2 regions of the Lentzea sp. NPDC102401 genome follow, and region 1 is predicted to be linked to the other one. Evidence: riboswitches for the same ligand, from Rfam matches in the RefSeq annotation. Region 1 holds a riboswitch; the other holds the start of a gene.
The links. Region 1 has a riboswitch for cobalamin ahead of metE (5-methyltetrahydropteroyltriglutamate--homocysteine S-methyltransferase). Riboswitches for the same ligand answer to the same signal wherever they lie in the genome.

Region 1 (7,255 bases):
CCGCGTTGAACTCGACGTGCAGTTCCTTGACCACGTAGTTCAGGTCTGGATCGCGGTCGGCGTAGGACGACCAGCCGAAACCCATCGACTCGAACAGCGCGGACTGGGCTCGTTCGACGTGCAGTGCGAACCGCGAGTTGTGCAAGGTGCCGTTCAGGTCCAGCTCATCGAAGAAGACCGGGCTCTCCCAGTGAAAGCTCACCGCAGCAGCTCCTTGGCGACGCGTTCGGACGGGGTGCGCGGTAGATCCTCGCGGAACTCCCAGAAACGCGGAACCTTGAACGACGCCAGTCTTTCCGCGCAGAACGCGGCGAGCTCCTGATCAGTGACTTCTCCGACGACGAACGCTTTCACCTCCTCACCGCGAATGTCGTCCGGAACGCCGATCACGGCCGCGAGCCGCACCGACGGGTGCGACATCAGTACTTCCTCGACCTCGTGCGCGGCCACGTTCTCGCCGCTGCGCCGGATCATGTCCTTGCTGCGGCCGAGGTGGTAGACGCGGCCGTCCTCGATCCGCGCCAGGTCGCCGGTGCGGAACCAGCCGTCCGCGAACGGCGAGGGCAGGCCCAGGTAGCCGTCCATCATGCCGGGGCCGCGCAGCCACAGTTCGCCGTCCACGATCCTGGCCTCGCGATGCGGCGCGGGCAGCCCGAGACAGCCCGTGCCGACGAACCGGTCGTGGTCCTCGGCGGTGATGCGGAGGTCGGCGCCGGTCTCGGTCATGCCGAACGCCTCGAACCAGCCGACACCCCACCGCTCCTCCAGTTCGGCGTGCAGGGCGGGCGGGATCGCCGAGGCCTGCACGACTCGAACGGAATGCTCTCGGTCCAGCGGGTCGGGCGGCATGCGCAGCAGCAACGCCGGCATCGCGCCGAGGCAGTAGAAGTAGGTCACGCCGTGCTCGCGGACCTTCGCCCAGAACGAGGACGGGTGAAAGCCGTCCAGCACCACGAGATGCGCGCCGGAGAGCAGCGCCGCGACGACGTTCCACTGTGGATCGATGTAGTGGAACGGTTGTGCCGTCAGCATCACGTCGTCGGAGCTCAGGTGCGGGAAGTGCTCGGCCAGGCTGCCGCCGAGCGTCAGCCAGTAGGAGTGCGACAGCACGCAGGCTTTCGGCTTTCCCGTGGTACCTGAGGTGAACTGCAGGCTGACCGGCGCGGCCACCTCGCCCTGCACGAACCCGTCGGCGGGCTCAAGCTCTTCGACGAAGTGCACCACGTGATCGGCGAGCAGCGGCCGGAACTCCTCGGTACTGACCACGGCGGCCACCTCGGCGGTCCGCAGCACGTGATCGGCGTCGGCCGAGCGGTACTTGACGTTGAGCGGCACGGCGGTGGCACCGAGCTTGATCAGCGCGAACCACACCAGCGGGAACTCCGGCACGTTCCGCAGCATGATCCCGACCCGGTCACCCGCGCGGATCCCCCTGTCCCGCAACGCCTGCGCGTACCCGTCGGACAGCGCGTCGATCTGGGCGAACGTGAACGCGCCGCCCGGATCGAACGTCCACGCGGTCTTGTCCGGCCATCGCGTCACGGCCGTCCGCAGCGCGGAGATCAGGTCAGCCACGGCCGAACTCCTCCCGCGGCTCGTCCCCCTCGCCGGACAGGCTCGTGACGATCGCGTGGTCGACCTCGGTCGCCATCGCCTGCTCCAGCGTCGAGTCCAGGCCCAGGTCGAGCGCCCGTTTCGCGAGCCCGGCCGCGACCGGTGGCTGTTCGGCGATGCGGCGCGCGAGCTTCATCGCGTGCTTCTCGTGGTTCAGGGCGTAGGAGTTGATCAGCCCCAGTTGGTGCGCGCGGGGAGGGTGAATCCGTTCCCCGAGCAGGAGCATCTCCTTGGCGCGCGCCAGGCCGACGAGCTTCGGCAGCAGGCTGGAGATCCCGCCCGTCACACTGAGCCCCACGCCGACCTCGGGAAACCCGAATTCCGCGCTGGTCTGCGCCACGACCAGGTCGCATCCCAGCGCGAACTCCGCGCCCGCACCGAGCGCGTAGCCGTGAACCGCCGCGATCACGATGCCGGGGAAGTCGCGGATCGCCCGGGTCACGTCCTGGATGCGCTCCAGCCGTGCCCGCGTCTGCTCCTCGGTCTCGACCGGGACCGGCTCCTTCAGGTCGTGGCCGGCGCAGAACGACTTGCCACGGCCCGCCAGCACGATCACCCGCGCCCCGTCCTCACGTGCCCGTGCGAACGCGGCCAGCAGGTCCTCGACCAGCGCCGGGACGACGGCGTTGAGCCGTTCCGGACGGTTCAGGTGCACCTGCGCGATGCCCTCGGCACAGGAGTAGTCGACGGTCATCTCTCCCCTTCGATCGATCGATCGATCGGCCCTGACGCTAGAGTGAGGGCGTCCAGGCGGTCAAGGGAGGCAGCAGATGACGACGGAGGAACGGGTCCGCGAGGCCGCCGTGCGCTTGTTCGCCGAACGCGGCTTCCACGGCACCGGCATCCGCGACCTCGCGCAGGCCGCCGGGCTCTCGTCGGCCACGCTCTACCACTACATGGGCACCAAGGAAGATCTCCTGGTCGAGATCATGCGCACGAGCCTCACCGAGTTGATCGGCAAGGCCGAGCAGATCACCGGCGACGAGACGGACCGTCTCGTCTCACTGGTCAAGATGCACGTGCGGGCGCACGCCGAGAAGCCGCGCGAGACCGCGGTGGTGGACGGCGAGATGCGTGCGCTGACCGGCGAGGGCCGCGAGGAGATCGTGGCGTTGCGCGACCGCTACGAGCACTTCTGGCAGGACGCGATCGACGACGGCGTGAGGGCGCGCAAGCTGACGGTGGCCGATCCGAGCGTCGCCCGGCTGGCGTTGCTGGAGATGTGCAGCGGCGTCTCCCGGTGGTACTCCCCCGCCGGGCCGGTCGACTTGAGTGATCTCACCATCCAATACGCGGCCATGGCGCTGGGCATGCTCGGCGCGTCCCGCTAGTGTCGGTACTGCCAGCGGTTCACCCGGACTCGTTCCGGGTGGAGCAAAAGGGAACCCGGTGCGAGTCCGGGACTGCCCCGCAGCGGTGAGTGGGAACGAAAGCCGTCAGAAGCACTGGGTCTGCCAGATCTGGGAAGCGACGGCCGGTAGGAGCGCGCGAGACGCCCACGAGTCCGAAGACCTGCCGCCGGTCCGCGCGCCGACCCGGTGCGCGGTGCTCCGGAGCCTCTCGGGCGGGCTGACGGGCGCGGCTCCGTGCCGCCCTGCTCGCGTGTCTCCGGTGCTTCCGCACGCTCGCGAGGAGAGAGCTTGTGACCATTGGCAGCACTGTTTTCGGCTATCCCCGGATCGGACCGAAGCGCGAACTGAAGCGCGCGGTCGAGCAGTACTGGGCCGGGAAGATCGACGAAGCCGCACTGCGGGAGACCGCCAGGAACCTGCGGGCGCAGACCTGGACCGAACTGTCCGAACTGGACTCCGTGCCGTCGAACACGTTCTCGTTCTACGACCAGGTGCTCGACACCTCGTTCCTCTTCGACGCGATCCCCCAGCGGTTCCGCGACCTCGGACTGTCCGAACTGGACACCTACTTCGCGGCAGCACGCGGCCGGGACGGCGCCGCGGCCCTGGAACTGACGAAGTGGTTCGACACGAACTACCACTACCTGGTGCCGGAACTGGGCCCGGACACCGAGTTCCGGCTGGCCGGCGACAAGCCGATCGCCGAGTACCGCGAGGCGCTCGAACTCGGCATCACGACCCGGCCCGCGCTGCTCGGTCCGGTCACGTACCTGTTGCTGGCCAAGAGCACGGTCCCCGGTTTCGCACCGCTGACGCTGCTCGACCGCCTGCTGGAGGCGTACGTCGAACTACTCGGCCGCCTGCGCGTCGAGGGCGTCGAGTGGGTGCAGATCGACGAACCGGCGTTCGCCGCCGACCGCACACCGGCCGAACTGAACGCGTTGCGCCGCACGTACCGGACGCTGAGCGGGCTGCCTGGCAGGTCGAAACTGCTGGTCACCGGCTACTACGGCGACCTGGGCGAGGCGTTGCCGATCCTGGCCTCCTCGCAGGTCGAGGCGATCGGCATCGACCTGGTCAGCGCACCGGACACGTCGGTGGCGATCCCCGCGTTGCGCGACAAGATCCTGGTGGCAGGTCTGGTCGACGGCCGCAACGTGTGGCGCACCGACCTGCACGCCGCGCTGGCGAAGGCCGCGACACTGCTGGGTTCGGCGCGCGAGGTCGTCGTGTCGTCGTCCTCCACGCTGCTGCACGTGCCGTACGACCTGGAGGCCGAGACCCTGGAGCCGGACGTGCGGGCACGGCTGGCGTTCGCCAGGCAGAAGGTGCGCGAGATCGTGGTGCTGGGCAAGGCTTTGCGCGACGGGGCCGACGGCGGCTGGGCCGACGAGGCGAGGCACCAGGTGCCCAGCCCGCGCCGCGACGACCACGTCCGGGCGCGCATCGCGTCGTTGCGGCCGGAGCACGGCCTCCGCGCGCCGTACGAGGACCGTGCCGCGGCCCAGCAGGCCCGGCTCGGGTTGCCGCCCCTCGCGACCACGACGATCGGGTCGTTCCCGCAGACCGGCGACATCCGCAGGGCACGCGCGGCGGTCAGGAACGGTGAGATCACCGAGGACGAGTACGGGCAGCGGATGCGGGACGAGATCGGTCGCGTGATCGACCTGCAGGAGGACATCGGCCTGGACGTGCTGGTGCACGGCGAACCCGAGCGCAACGACATGGTCCAGTACTTCGCCGAACACCTGGAAGGCTTCGCCAGCACGGAGTTCGCGTGGGTGCAGTCGTACGGGTCGCGGTGTGTGCGGCCGCCGATCATCCACGGCGACATCTCGCGCCCGAAGGCGATGACGGTGCCGTGGAGCACCTACGCGCAGTCGTTGACGTCCAAGCCGGTCAAGGGAATGCTGACCGGCCCGGTGACGATCCTCGCGTGGTCGTTCGTCCGCGACGACCAGCCGCTCGCCGACACGGCGAACCAGGTGGCGCTGGCGTTGCGCGACGAGATCCGCGACCTGGAGGCCGCCGGGATCCGGGTGGTGCAGGTCGACGAACCGGCGTTGCGCGAGCTGCTTCCGTTGCGCCGGAAGGACCAACCGGCGTACCTGGAGTGGTCGGTCGGCGCGTTCCGGCTCGCCACCGCGGGCGCGACGCCGGGCACCCAGATCCACACGCACCTGTGCTACTCGGAGTTCGGCGAGGTGATCGGCGCGATCTCCGACCTCGACGCCGACGTCACGACCATCGAGGCCGCACGGTCCAAGATGGAGATCCTGGAGGGCCTGGAGTTCCCGCGGGGCATCGGTCCCGGCGTCTACGACATCCACTCGCCGCTGGTGCCGGGCGAGGACGACATCGCCGCGCTGATCACCGAAGCGGTACGCGCGGTGCCAGGTGAACGTTTGTGGATCAACCCCGACTGCGGGCTCAAAACTCGCGGTTACGCCGAGGTGGAGCCGGCGTTGCGAAACCTGGTCGCCGCGGCCAACCGGGTACGCGCCCACCTGGGCTGATGAGAGCGCGACCTCGGGACGTGATCGATTCCGTCCCGAGGTTGTGAATTTCCCGGTATGGCAAAGATTTGGCGAAGCACCTAGACGTGAACGTGGTTCATGTACCACCTTCGGCCTCGCAAGCCTCACTCCCCTGCACCCCGGAGGCCTGAAGTTGAGGAAGAAGCTCCTGTCCGCGCTCGCCGGCGCACTGCTGATCACGGCACTGTTCCCCGGCATCGCGCTCGCTGACCCGCCCCGGGCCATCCCCGCCAACTACGAGGCGGCCGACGGCAAGTGGCAGCCGGCGTTCGATTACGACGGCGACGGCTGTTACCCCACCCCGGCGATCTCGCCGACCGGTGACATCGCGCCCGGCCTGAAGAACTCCGGCGCGCTGAACGGCAACTGCCACGACAAGTCAGACCTGGACAACACCAACTCCTACAGCCGTTCCAAGTGCAACAACGGCTGGTGCGCCTACCTGTACGACCTGTACTTCGAGAAGGACCAGGCCGTGCCGCTGATCGACTGCTGCGGCCACCGCCACGACATCGAGCACGTGATCGTCTGGGTGCAGAACGACGTGGCCCAGTTCGTCTCGACCTCGGAGCACGGCAAGTACAAGACCCACCCGCGTGCCAACGTGCAGTGGGAAGGCGACCACCCGAAGATCATCTACCACAAGGACGGCGCCAGCACGCACTGCTTCCGGCTCGCGGGTGCGGGCGAGCAGGCGGAGAACCACTACGGGGTCTACCAGTACCCCGCCCTGGTCAGCTGGGACCGCTTCCCCGCCGGGGTGCGCGACAAGCTCGTGAACGCGAACTTCGGCAGCGCGTCCCTGGCGATCAAGGACAGCGCGTTCAACTACAACCTCGGTCAGGCCAAGCCTTCCGGGATCGCGTTCGACCCGAACGCGTAGCTATTTCGCCACACGGTTCAACCACTCGGCCAGGAGGGCCCGTTCCGCTGGAGACAGCATCAGGGGCGGGTCCTCTTCCAGTGCCACCCTCAGTGCGATCGCCCGGCTCGGGATGTCCGTCGGCTCGTCCGGTGCGACGTCCGTCGTGATCGCCCTGATCACCTGCTCCCGCGAGAACGTGATCAGCTCCAGGTCGCGGTCCTCCTCCGGCGTCGCGATCAACGCCAGCACGACGCCCATGCCCGCCGCGTGCACGAACTGCGCCGCCTGCTCGACGGGGACCGTCAACCGGCCCGCCGACGCGATGCGGCTGATGATCTCGCGGAGCATCGCGTCCGCCTCCAGCCGCGCCGCCCGCTTGCGCGGCTCGCCGTACATCAGCAGGTAGAACGCGGGCCGCGCCAGGCCGAAGCCGATGTGCAGCTCCCACCCCCTGCGCAGGTCGTCGACGGGGTTGTCGCTGGCGCCCATCGCGTGCTTGGTCGCGAGGTAGTCGGAGAAGCCGAACGCCGCCACGGCGTCGAGCAGCCCGTCCTTGTCGCCGAACAGCCGGTACAGCGTCGGCGCCTGCACCCCGGCCGCCGAGGCGACCGCGCGCGTGGACACCGCTTCCTTGCCGCCCTCGACGAGCAGGTCGGCCGCGGCCTTCACCAGACGCTCTCTCGTGTCCATGTAACGACGATAACACATCAGTGGTAGCACTGATTCGATATCGGTGCTACGTTGATTTAGGTAACGACGGAAACACCAGCTAGGAGTGTTGCTATGACTCGCGTTGCGATCGTCACCGGCGGATCGAGGGGCATCGGACGGGCTGCCGCCGAGCGTCTGGCCGCCGACGGTACGGCCGTCGTCATCGTGTACGCCGG
Region 2 (7,255 bases), on a different contig from region 1:
TGTCGAGCAGACCGGCCGCCACGCCGTCGGCCCGCACCAGCACCACGCCCCGGCCCGCCGACGTGCTCAGCGCGTCCGCCACGGGGCTCTCGGCCGGCAGCTGGAGCACCGGCAGGATCAGGTCGCTGAGGGAGACACCGGCGGGCCACGTGCGGCGGCGTTCGCTCGCGAGTTCACTCCTCGCGCCGGCGACGACGACCCATGCCGTCAGCACGCACACGCCGAAACGCAACCAACGGTCTTCCGCGCCTTCCGCGACGCCGTACAGCGCCCACGCCACCAATGCGATGGCCACGGCGAAACCGCCGACAACGGCGACACGCGTGCCCATCGCCCGTTGCCCCGTCATGGCCCACACTCCGGCCCTCACGATCCGGCCGCCGTCGAGCGGCAGGCCGGGCAGGAGGTTGAAGACGGCGACGGCGACGTTCGCGGCGGCGATCTGGAAGACCAGCACCCACACGACGTCGCCGGGCTCCATGACCAGTGCGCCGATGCCGAAGACCGCCGCCAGCGCCACGGACACGATCGGCCCGGCGCCCGCGACCACGCCTTCGTGGCTGGGTTTGCCGGGCGTGCGCATGATCTCGGACAGGCCGCCCAGCAGGTACAGCCGCAGTCTTCTGACCGGCAGGCCGAGCCGCAGCGCCGCGACGCAGTGGCCGAGTTCGTGGGCCAGCACGCTCAGGCCGAGGAAGATCGCGAAGAGCGCGGCGAGCAGCAGACCGACTCCCGGCGGCGTGCCGGGGGCGAGATCGTCGACGAGCGGCGCGTAGAAGGCCACCACGATCGCCGAGCCGATCCACCACGACGGCGCGAGGATCACCGGGATGCCCGCCACCCGGAACAGCAGCAGGCCGCCCTCTCGTTCACTGATCCGCGCGGCCACGGGTGAACTGTAGGGCTCCGGGTGTGATCCCGCGGTCTGGTGGTGCTCCCGAAGTCGATGAGGGCGGTGTTCCCGAGTGGGAGCCTCCCCGAGCTCGCCCTCGTCGGCTTCGGGCTAGGGGTTGTCATGGTGGCGAGAACAGAATTGTCAGACCTCTGTCCTAGGGTGCGAACCATGAGCACCACGTTGCGCAGGCCCGCGCTCTCGCCTTCCCGGGCAGGGGACTTCAAGCAGTGCCCGCTGCTCTACCGGTTCCGCGCGGTCGACCGGCTGCCGGAGAGGCCGACGAAGGCGCAGGTGCGCGGCACGGTGGTGCACGCGGTGCTGGAAGACCTGTTCGCCCTGCCCGCCGCCGACCGCGTGCCCGACCGCGCGCGTTCGATGATCACGCCGGCCTGGGAGCGCGTGAAGGCCGAGCGCCCGGAGTTCTCGACGCTGTTCGAGGTCGAGGGCAGCGAGGAGGAGGCGGAGTGGCTGGCGTCCGCCACGAAGCTGCTCGACGGCTACTTCGGCCTCGAGGACCCCCGGCGCCTGGAACCGGAGTCGCGCGAGCTCCTCGTCGAGTCCGAGCTGCCGTCCGGCGTGCTGCTGCGCGGCTACATCGACCGCGTGGACGTGGCCCCGACGGGTGAGATCCGCGTCGTGGACTACAAGACCGGCGCCGCCCCCCGCGAGGTGGGCGAGGCGAAGGCGTTGTTCCAGATGAAGTTCTACGCGCTGGTCCTGTGGAAGCTGCGCGGCGTCGTCCCCCGCCAGCTGCGCCTGATGTACCTGGCCGACCGCCAGGCCCTCGCCTACACCCCGGACGAGTCCGAACTGGCCCGCTTCGAGCGCACCCTCGACGCGATCTGGCAGGCCATCATGCGCGCGGCCCCGACGGGCGACTTCCGCCCCAACCCCAGCCGCCTGTGCGACTACTGCGACCACAAGGCCTTCTGCCCGGCGTTCGACGGCACCCCGCCGCCCTACCCCGGCTGGCCGGAGCCCGACGACACCGAGACCCTCCAGGACCGCGACTGATGACGGCGTTCTACCTGCCGCTGGGCGACGACACGTTCCGCTCCACCGAGCACACCGTCGGCCCGTGGGGCCCGGACAGCCAGCACCTCGGCCCTCCCTCGGCGTTGCTGGTGCGCTCGCTGCTCGCTCTGGGCAACCCGTCGTCTTCGCTGGCCCGCGTGACGTTCGAGGTGCTCGGCCCTGTGCCGGTGGCCGATCTCACGGTGTCCACTTCGGTCGAACGCCCAGGCCGCTCGGTAGAACTGCTCGCGGCGTCGCTGTCCCACGAAGGCCGTGCGGTGCTGACGGCGCGTGCGTGGCGCATCGTCGACTCGGACACCACGGCCGTAGCGGGAGGCGAAGTCCTCGCTCTGACACCGCCCGCTTCCGCCGCACCGATGGAGATCCCGGACTTCTGGGGCGGTGGCTACCTCGCCGCCGTCGAGTGGCTTTCCGTGTCGGGCGGCATCTTCACGCCGGGCGACGCCCAGGTGTGGGCCCGCCCCCGAGTGGCCGTCGTCGAGGGCTTCGACCCCTCACCGGAAGAGCGACTGTTCTCCGTCGTGGACTCGGCCAGCGGCGTTTCGTCCCGTGTGGACATTCGCAAGTGGTACGCCATCAACACCGACCTGACGGTCCACCTGCACCGCCGTCCCGTCGGCGAGTGGGTGGGCATGGACGCGCGGACGACCATCGGGCCGGACGGGGTAGGGCTCGCGACCAGCGTGGTGCACGACGTGGAGGGGCCGGTGGGCACGACGGCGCAGGCGCTGTTCGTGCGCGAACGCTGATACCGGGCCCGCGCACGCCACCGTCGCGGGCCTGTTCCGCTGAGCCCGGAGTCGCGTAGCGTCAGCCTGACTGTGAAGAGGTTCGCGAACCGGCAGGAAGCGGGCCGCGCCCTCGCCGCGCGACTCGCGGACCTCCCGTGGCACGACCCGCTGGTCCTGGGCCTCCCCCGAGGCGGCGTTCCAGTGGCCAAAGAAGTAGCGCGACACCTCAACGCCCAACTGGACGTCGTCGTGGCGCGCAAGATCGGCGCCCCAGGCCATCCGGAATACGGCGTGGGCGCCGTCACCGCGGACAGCGAACCCATCTACGACCCGAGAGTGCTGCGAGCCCTGAACCTCACCGAAGAGCAAATGGGCCGCACCTGCGACGAGGAACGCGAAGAAGCCAGAAGACGCACGGCCCTCTACCGCGGGGACAAGCCGCTCACCCTCAAGGACCGCGACGTGATCCTCGTGGACGACGGCCTGGCCACCGGAGTCACGGCCAGGGCGGCGCTGCACTGGATCGCCCAGCACGAACCGCGGTCCACGACCCTCGCCGTCCCGGTGGCCGCCAGAGAATCGCTGGCCGCGTTCACGACGCCGGTGATCGCGATCCTTCTCCCGCGCCGCTTCGGCGCGGTCAGCCGCTGGTACGAGGCCTTCGATCAGATCACGGACGAAGAGGTGCTCAGCGCGCTCTCGTAGTGCTCCACCACGGGGAACGGCGAGTAGAAGCGGTGCAGCAGAGCCGACCACTTCGCGTAGTCAGGCCCCTGCCGGAACCCGACGGTGTGCGATTCGACCGAGTCCCAGCGCACGAGCAGCAGGTAGCGCGACGGCGTCTCCAGGCACCGCAGCAGTTCGAGACCGCGGAAGCCCGGCGAGGCGGAGATCAGCTCCCGCGCCTCGCCGAACGCCCACTCGAACTCCTCGGCAGAACCCGGCAGCACGTCCAGCAGGGCGTGCTCCGTGATCACAGCCGGCAGAACCTGATGTCCGAGGCCAGCACGGCCTTGGCACCGATCGCGGCCAGCTCGTCCATCACCTTGTTCGCCTCCTTGCGCGACACCATCGCCCGCACGGCCGCCCAGTCGGGGTTGGCCAGCGGCGCGACGGTCGGCGACTCCAGGCCCGGAGTCAGCGCGATGGCGTCGTCGAGGATCGAACGCGGGCAGTCGTAGTCGAGCATCAGGTACTGCTGCGCGAACACGACGCCCTGGATGCGGGCAGTCAGCTGCTTCTTGGCGGCGGACAGCTCCGAGCCGTGGCGGTGGATGAGGACCGCCTCGGACTCGCAGATCGGCTCGCCGAACGGCACCAGGTCGTGCTGGCGCAGGGTGCGGCCGGAGCCCACCACGTCGGCGATCAGGTCGGCCACGCCCAGCTGGATCGAGATCTCCACGGCGCCGTCGAGCCGGATCACCTTCGCGGTGATGCCGCGGGCCTTCAGGTCGCGGCCCACCAGCCTCGGGTACGCGGTGGCGAGGCGCTTGCCTTCGAGGTCGGAGACCTTCCAGTCGGTGCCGCGAGGCCCCGCGTAGCGGAAGGTCGACGAGCCGAAGCCCAGCGCCAGCAGCTCCTCGACGGAGTTGCCGTTGTCGTCGGCACCCGAGTCGGCGGCCAGGTCGCGGCCGGTGATGCCGAGGTCCAGGTCGCCGGACGCCACGTAGATCGCGATGTCCTTGGGGCGCAGGAAGAAGAACTCGACCTCGTTGTTGTTGTCGAGCACGGTCAGGTCGCGCGGCTCGTGCCTCTGCCGGTAGCCGGCCTCGGTGAGCATGGCGGAGGCGCGTTCAGCGAGCGCGCCCTTGTTCGGGACTGCAACGCGCAGCATGTGAGAAGTCTTCCGTCAGAGGTACTTGTAGACGTCTTCGAGGGTGAGCCCACGGCCCAGCATGAGCACCTGGAGGCGGTAGAGCAGCTGCGAGATCTCTTCGGAGAGCTTCTCGTCGGACTCGTACTCGGCGGCGATCCAGACCTCGCCCGCCTCCTCCAGGACCTTCTTGCCCTGCGCATGGACCCCGGCCTCGAGCGCAGCAACGGTGCCGGAACCCTCCGGCTTGGTGGCGGCTCGTTCGGTCAGTTCAGCGAACAGGGAATCGAAGGTCTTCACGGCACGACATCCTCCCATCCCGGCGACCCCCGTCCACACCGCGGTCGCATCTGTCCCAGGCCGTGGACGCGATCTGTCCTGCATGGACACCCGGTAGCGTGAACTTCTGTGTCTGAGTTCGCCGAGGTCCTCGAAGCACTCCGCCGCGTGCGCGGAATCAACCCGTTCTTCGCGCTCGACGTCGGCCGCCCGGACGAGTCCTGGCTGCCGGGAACGGCGCTGCTGGAGGGCCCGGCGCTCAGGACCACGATCGACGCCATCGCGATCCGGTACAAAGCGGAAGAACCACGCGTAGCGGCCAGCCTGTTCTTCCTCAGCTACACGGCGCGGCTGCTCAGCCCGCTCACGGCCGCGGGCATCCCGATCGACGTCCGCCCGGAGAACCTCTGGTGGCAGCACCACCCGGCGAACGGCCTGAGCGTCCGCATCGACCAGCCACGACTGGGCCCGGAGGCCGCCCAAGCGCTCGCACCGGTGGTGGAGGCGATCCAGGACGTGACCCCGGTGGCGCGTGGATTGTTGTGGGGCAACGCCATGTCGAACATCGCGGGCGCGCTCAAAATGGTTGTGCGCGCACGCATGCTCACCGCCGAGGAAGCGGAAGAACGCGGCGAACGGCTCATGAGCGCCCCGCCGTTCGAACAGGCGGGGGAATTTCTGACTTTTCCCGGAGAGGTCTCGTTCCGGCGTCGGTCGTGTTGTCTCTACTACCGCGTCGCCGCAGGTGGGAAGTGTGGTGACTGTCCACTCGTGAAGTGAGGAACGCAACAACTCTTATGGCCGGTTGTGCTTAACGGGCCGATCAACTTACGGTGCACGCGCCGCAGTGACGGGAAGCCGGTGAAAATCCGGCGCGGTCCTCGCCACTGTGACCGGGAAGCGATCCCCGCCGAGCACGTCACTGGCCCTCGCGAGAGGGCTGGGAAGACGCGGGGGCAGCGTTGATCCGGGAGTCAGGAGACCGGCTGCGGCGCCGCAAGGAGAGTTGACCTTCCACGAGGTATGGAGGAGCCCGTCATGACGAGCCCCGCAGCAAGCCTGTCCGCCGTCCGCGTGCCCAAATGGGCCTTCGCCGTCTCAGTGCTCGGCCTGATCGTCACCTACCTGGTCCTGCAGGAGAACGGCCTCGCGCTCGGCGCGGGTTCCGAGTTGCTGCACGAGTTCTTCCACGACGGGCGCCACGCGCTCGGCGTGCCCTGCCACTAGATCCCCCGATCCCAGGCAGGGAAGACATGACGACGACGTACAAGTCCCTTGCGCTGCGCGGAGTCGCGGCCGGCGGTGTCGCCGGTGTCGCCTCCGCGCTCGTGCAGCTCCTGGTGACCGAGATCCCGATTCGCGCCGCGCTCGCGGTCGAGGAGGCCCGGGAACCCGCCGGTGAGGCCGGCCACCCGCACGGCGGCGAGGAAGAGCTGGTCAGCCGCGGCGCGCAGATCGCGGGCGGCATGCTCGGCGTGGTGATCGTCGGCATCGCGGTGGGCCTGGTGTTCGCCACGGCCTACGCGCTGTCGAAGCGCTGGTTCACCGGCAGCACGCCGTTCAGCCGCAGCTTCGCGTTCGGTGCCGCGGTGTTCGGTGCCGTGGCATTGCTGCCGTGGCTCAAGTACCCGGCCAACCCGCCCGCCGTGGGCGACCCGGAGACGGTGAACTACCGGACCGCGCTCTACCTCGGTGTGGTGGTGGCCGGTCTGGTGATCGTGTGGGCCGCGAGCTGGCTCGCCGAACAGCTGCGCGCGCAGTCGCAGCCGGTGCGGACCACGGCCGTGCTGCTCGCGGTGGCCGCGGCCGTCGCGGTGGTGCTGCTGGCGTTCCCCGCGCCGCCGGACACGATCCCCGCGGACATGCCGGTGAACGTGCTGTGGCAGTTCCGCCTCAGTTCGCTCGCCCAGCTCGCCACGCTCTACGTCGGCATCGGCGTGGTGTTCGGCCTGCTGATCGACCCGGCCGCGCGCAGGGCCAAGGCCCCTGAGAAGGCCGCTGTCGCCTGATGGTGTGGGGTGGCCACGCGGCCACCCCACACCCGTCTAAAGAGACTTCAGGACCTCGGCGTCCACGCCGACCAGCGAGTCGCGGAAGATCCGCCGCTCCCCCGCCGCCACCTCGACGTCGCACGGCACGACCAGCACGGTGCACCCGGCCGCCACCGCCGCGGCCACTCCGGTGGGCGAGTCCTCGATCGCCACGCACCGCGCCGCGTCCACTCCCAGCAGCCGTGCCGCCTTCAGGTACGGCTCGGGCAGCGGCTTGTTCAGCCCGTCCACCTCGTCGCCGCACACGGTGACGTCGAACAGGTCCCGCCCGATCGTGTCCAGCGCGACCTCGGTCAGCGAGCGCTCGGTCGACGTCACGAGAGCCATCGGCACGCCCGACGCGCGCACCGCCCGCAGGGCCTCGGCTGCGCCCGGACGCCACGGCAGGCCCGCGCGGAACACCTCTTCGGTGCGGCGGGAGATCCAGGCGGCGCCGTCGGCCATGTCGGCC

Region 2: another riboswitch for cobalamin. It lies ahead of ACIRG5_RS09265 (CbtB-domain containing protein); the one in region 1 lies ahead of metE (5-methyltetrahydropteroyltriglutamate--homocysteine S-methyltransferase).

What each region holds. Positions count from the first base shown of each region.
Region 1 is NZ_JBIWKS010000005.1:421,719-428,973, forward strand. Features, by position in the region: gene ACIRG5_RS20895 (acyl-CoA thioesterase) at 1-202, opposite strand, end outside; gene ACIRG5_RS20900 (AMP-binding protein) at 199-1,575, opposite strand; gene ACIRG5_RS20905 (enoyl-CoA hydratase/isomerase family protein) at 1,568-2,308, opposite strand; gene ACIRG5_RS20910 (TetR/AcrR family transcriptional regulator) at 2,385-2,945, shown strand; cobalamin riboswitch at 2,944-3,149, shown strand; gene metE (5-methyltetrahydropteroyltriglutamate--homocysteine S-methyltransferase) at 3,257-5,482, shown strand; gene ACIRG5_RS20920 (NPP1 family protein) at 5,637-6,386, shown strand; gene ACIRG5_RS20925 (TetR/AcrR family transcriptional regulator) at 6,387-7,058, opposite strand; gene ACIRG5_RS20930 (SDR family oxidoreductase) at 7,152-7,255, shown strand, end outside.
Region 2 is NZ_JBIWKS010000002.1:806,239-813,493, reverse strand. Features, by position in the region: gene ACIRG5_RS09305 (site-2 protease family protein) at 1-889, opposite strand, end outside; gene ACIRG5_RS09300 (PD-(D/E)XK nuclease family protein) at 1,064-1,909, shown strand; gene ACIRG5_RS09295 (thioesterase family protein) at 1,909-2,679, shown strand; gene ACIRG5_RS09290 (phosphoribosyltransferase) at 2,752-3,366, shown strand; gene ACIRG5_RS09285 (antibiotic biosynthesis monooxygenase family protein) at 3,327-3,638, opposite strand; gene hisG (ATP phosphoribosyltransferase) at 3,635-4,495, opposite strand; gene ACIRG5_RS09275 (phosphoribosyl-ATP diphosphatase) at 4,511-4,774, opposite strand; gene ACIRG5_RS09270 ((2Fe-2S)-binding protein) at 4,883-5,533, shown strand; cobalamin riboswitch at 5,604-5,738, shown strand; gene ACIRG5_RS09265 (CbtB-domain containing protein) at 5,792-5,980, shown strand; gene ACIRG5_RS09260 (CbtA family protein) at 6,007-6,762, shown strand; gene ACIRG5_RS09255 (HAD family hydrolase) at 6,799-7,255, opposite strand, start outside.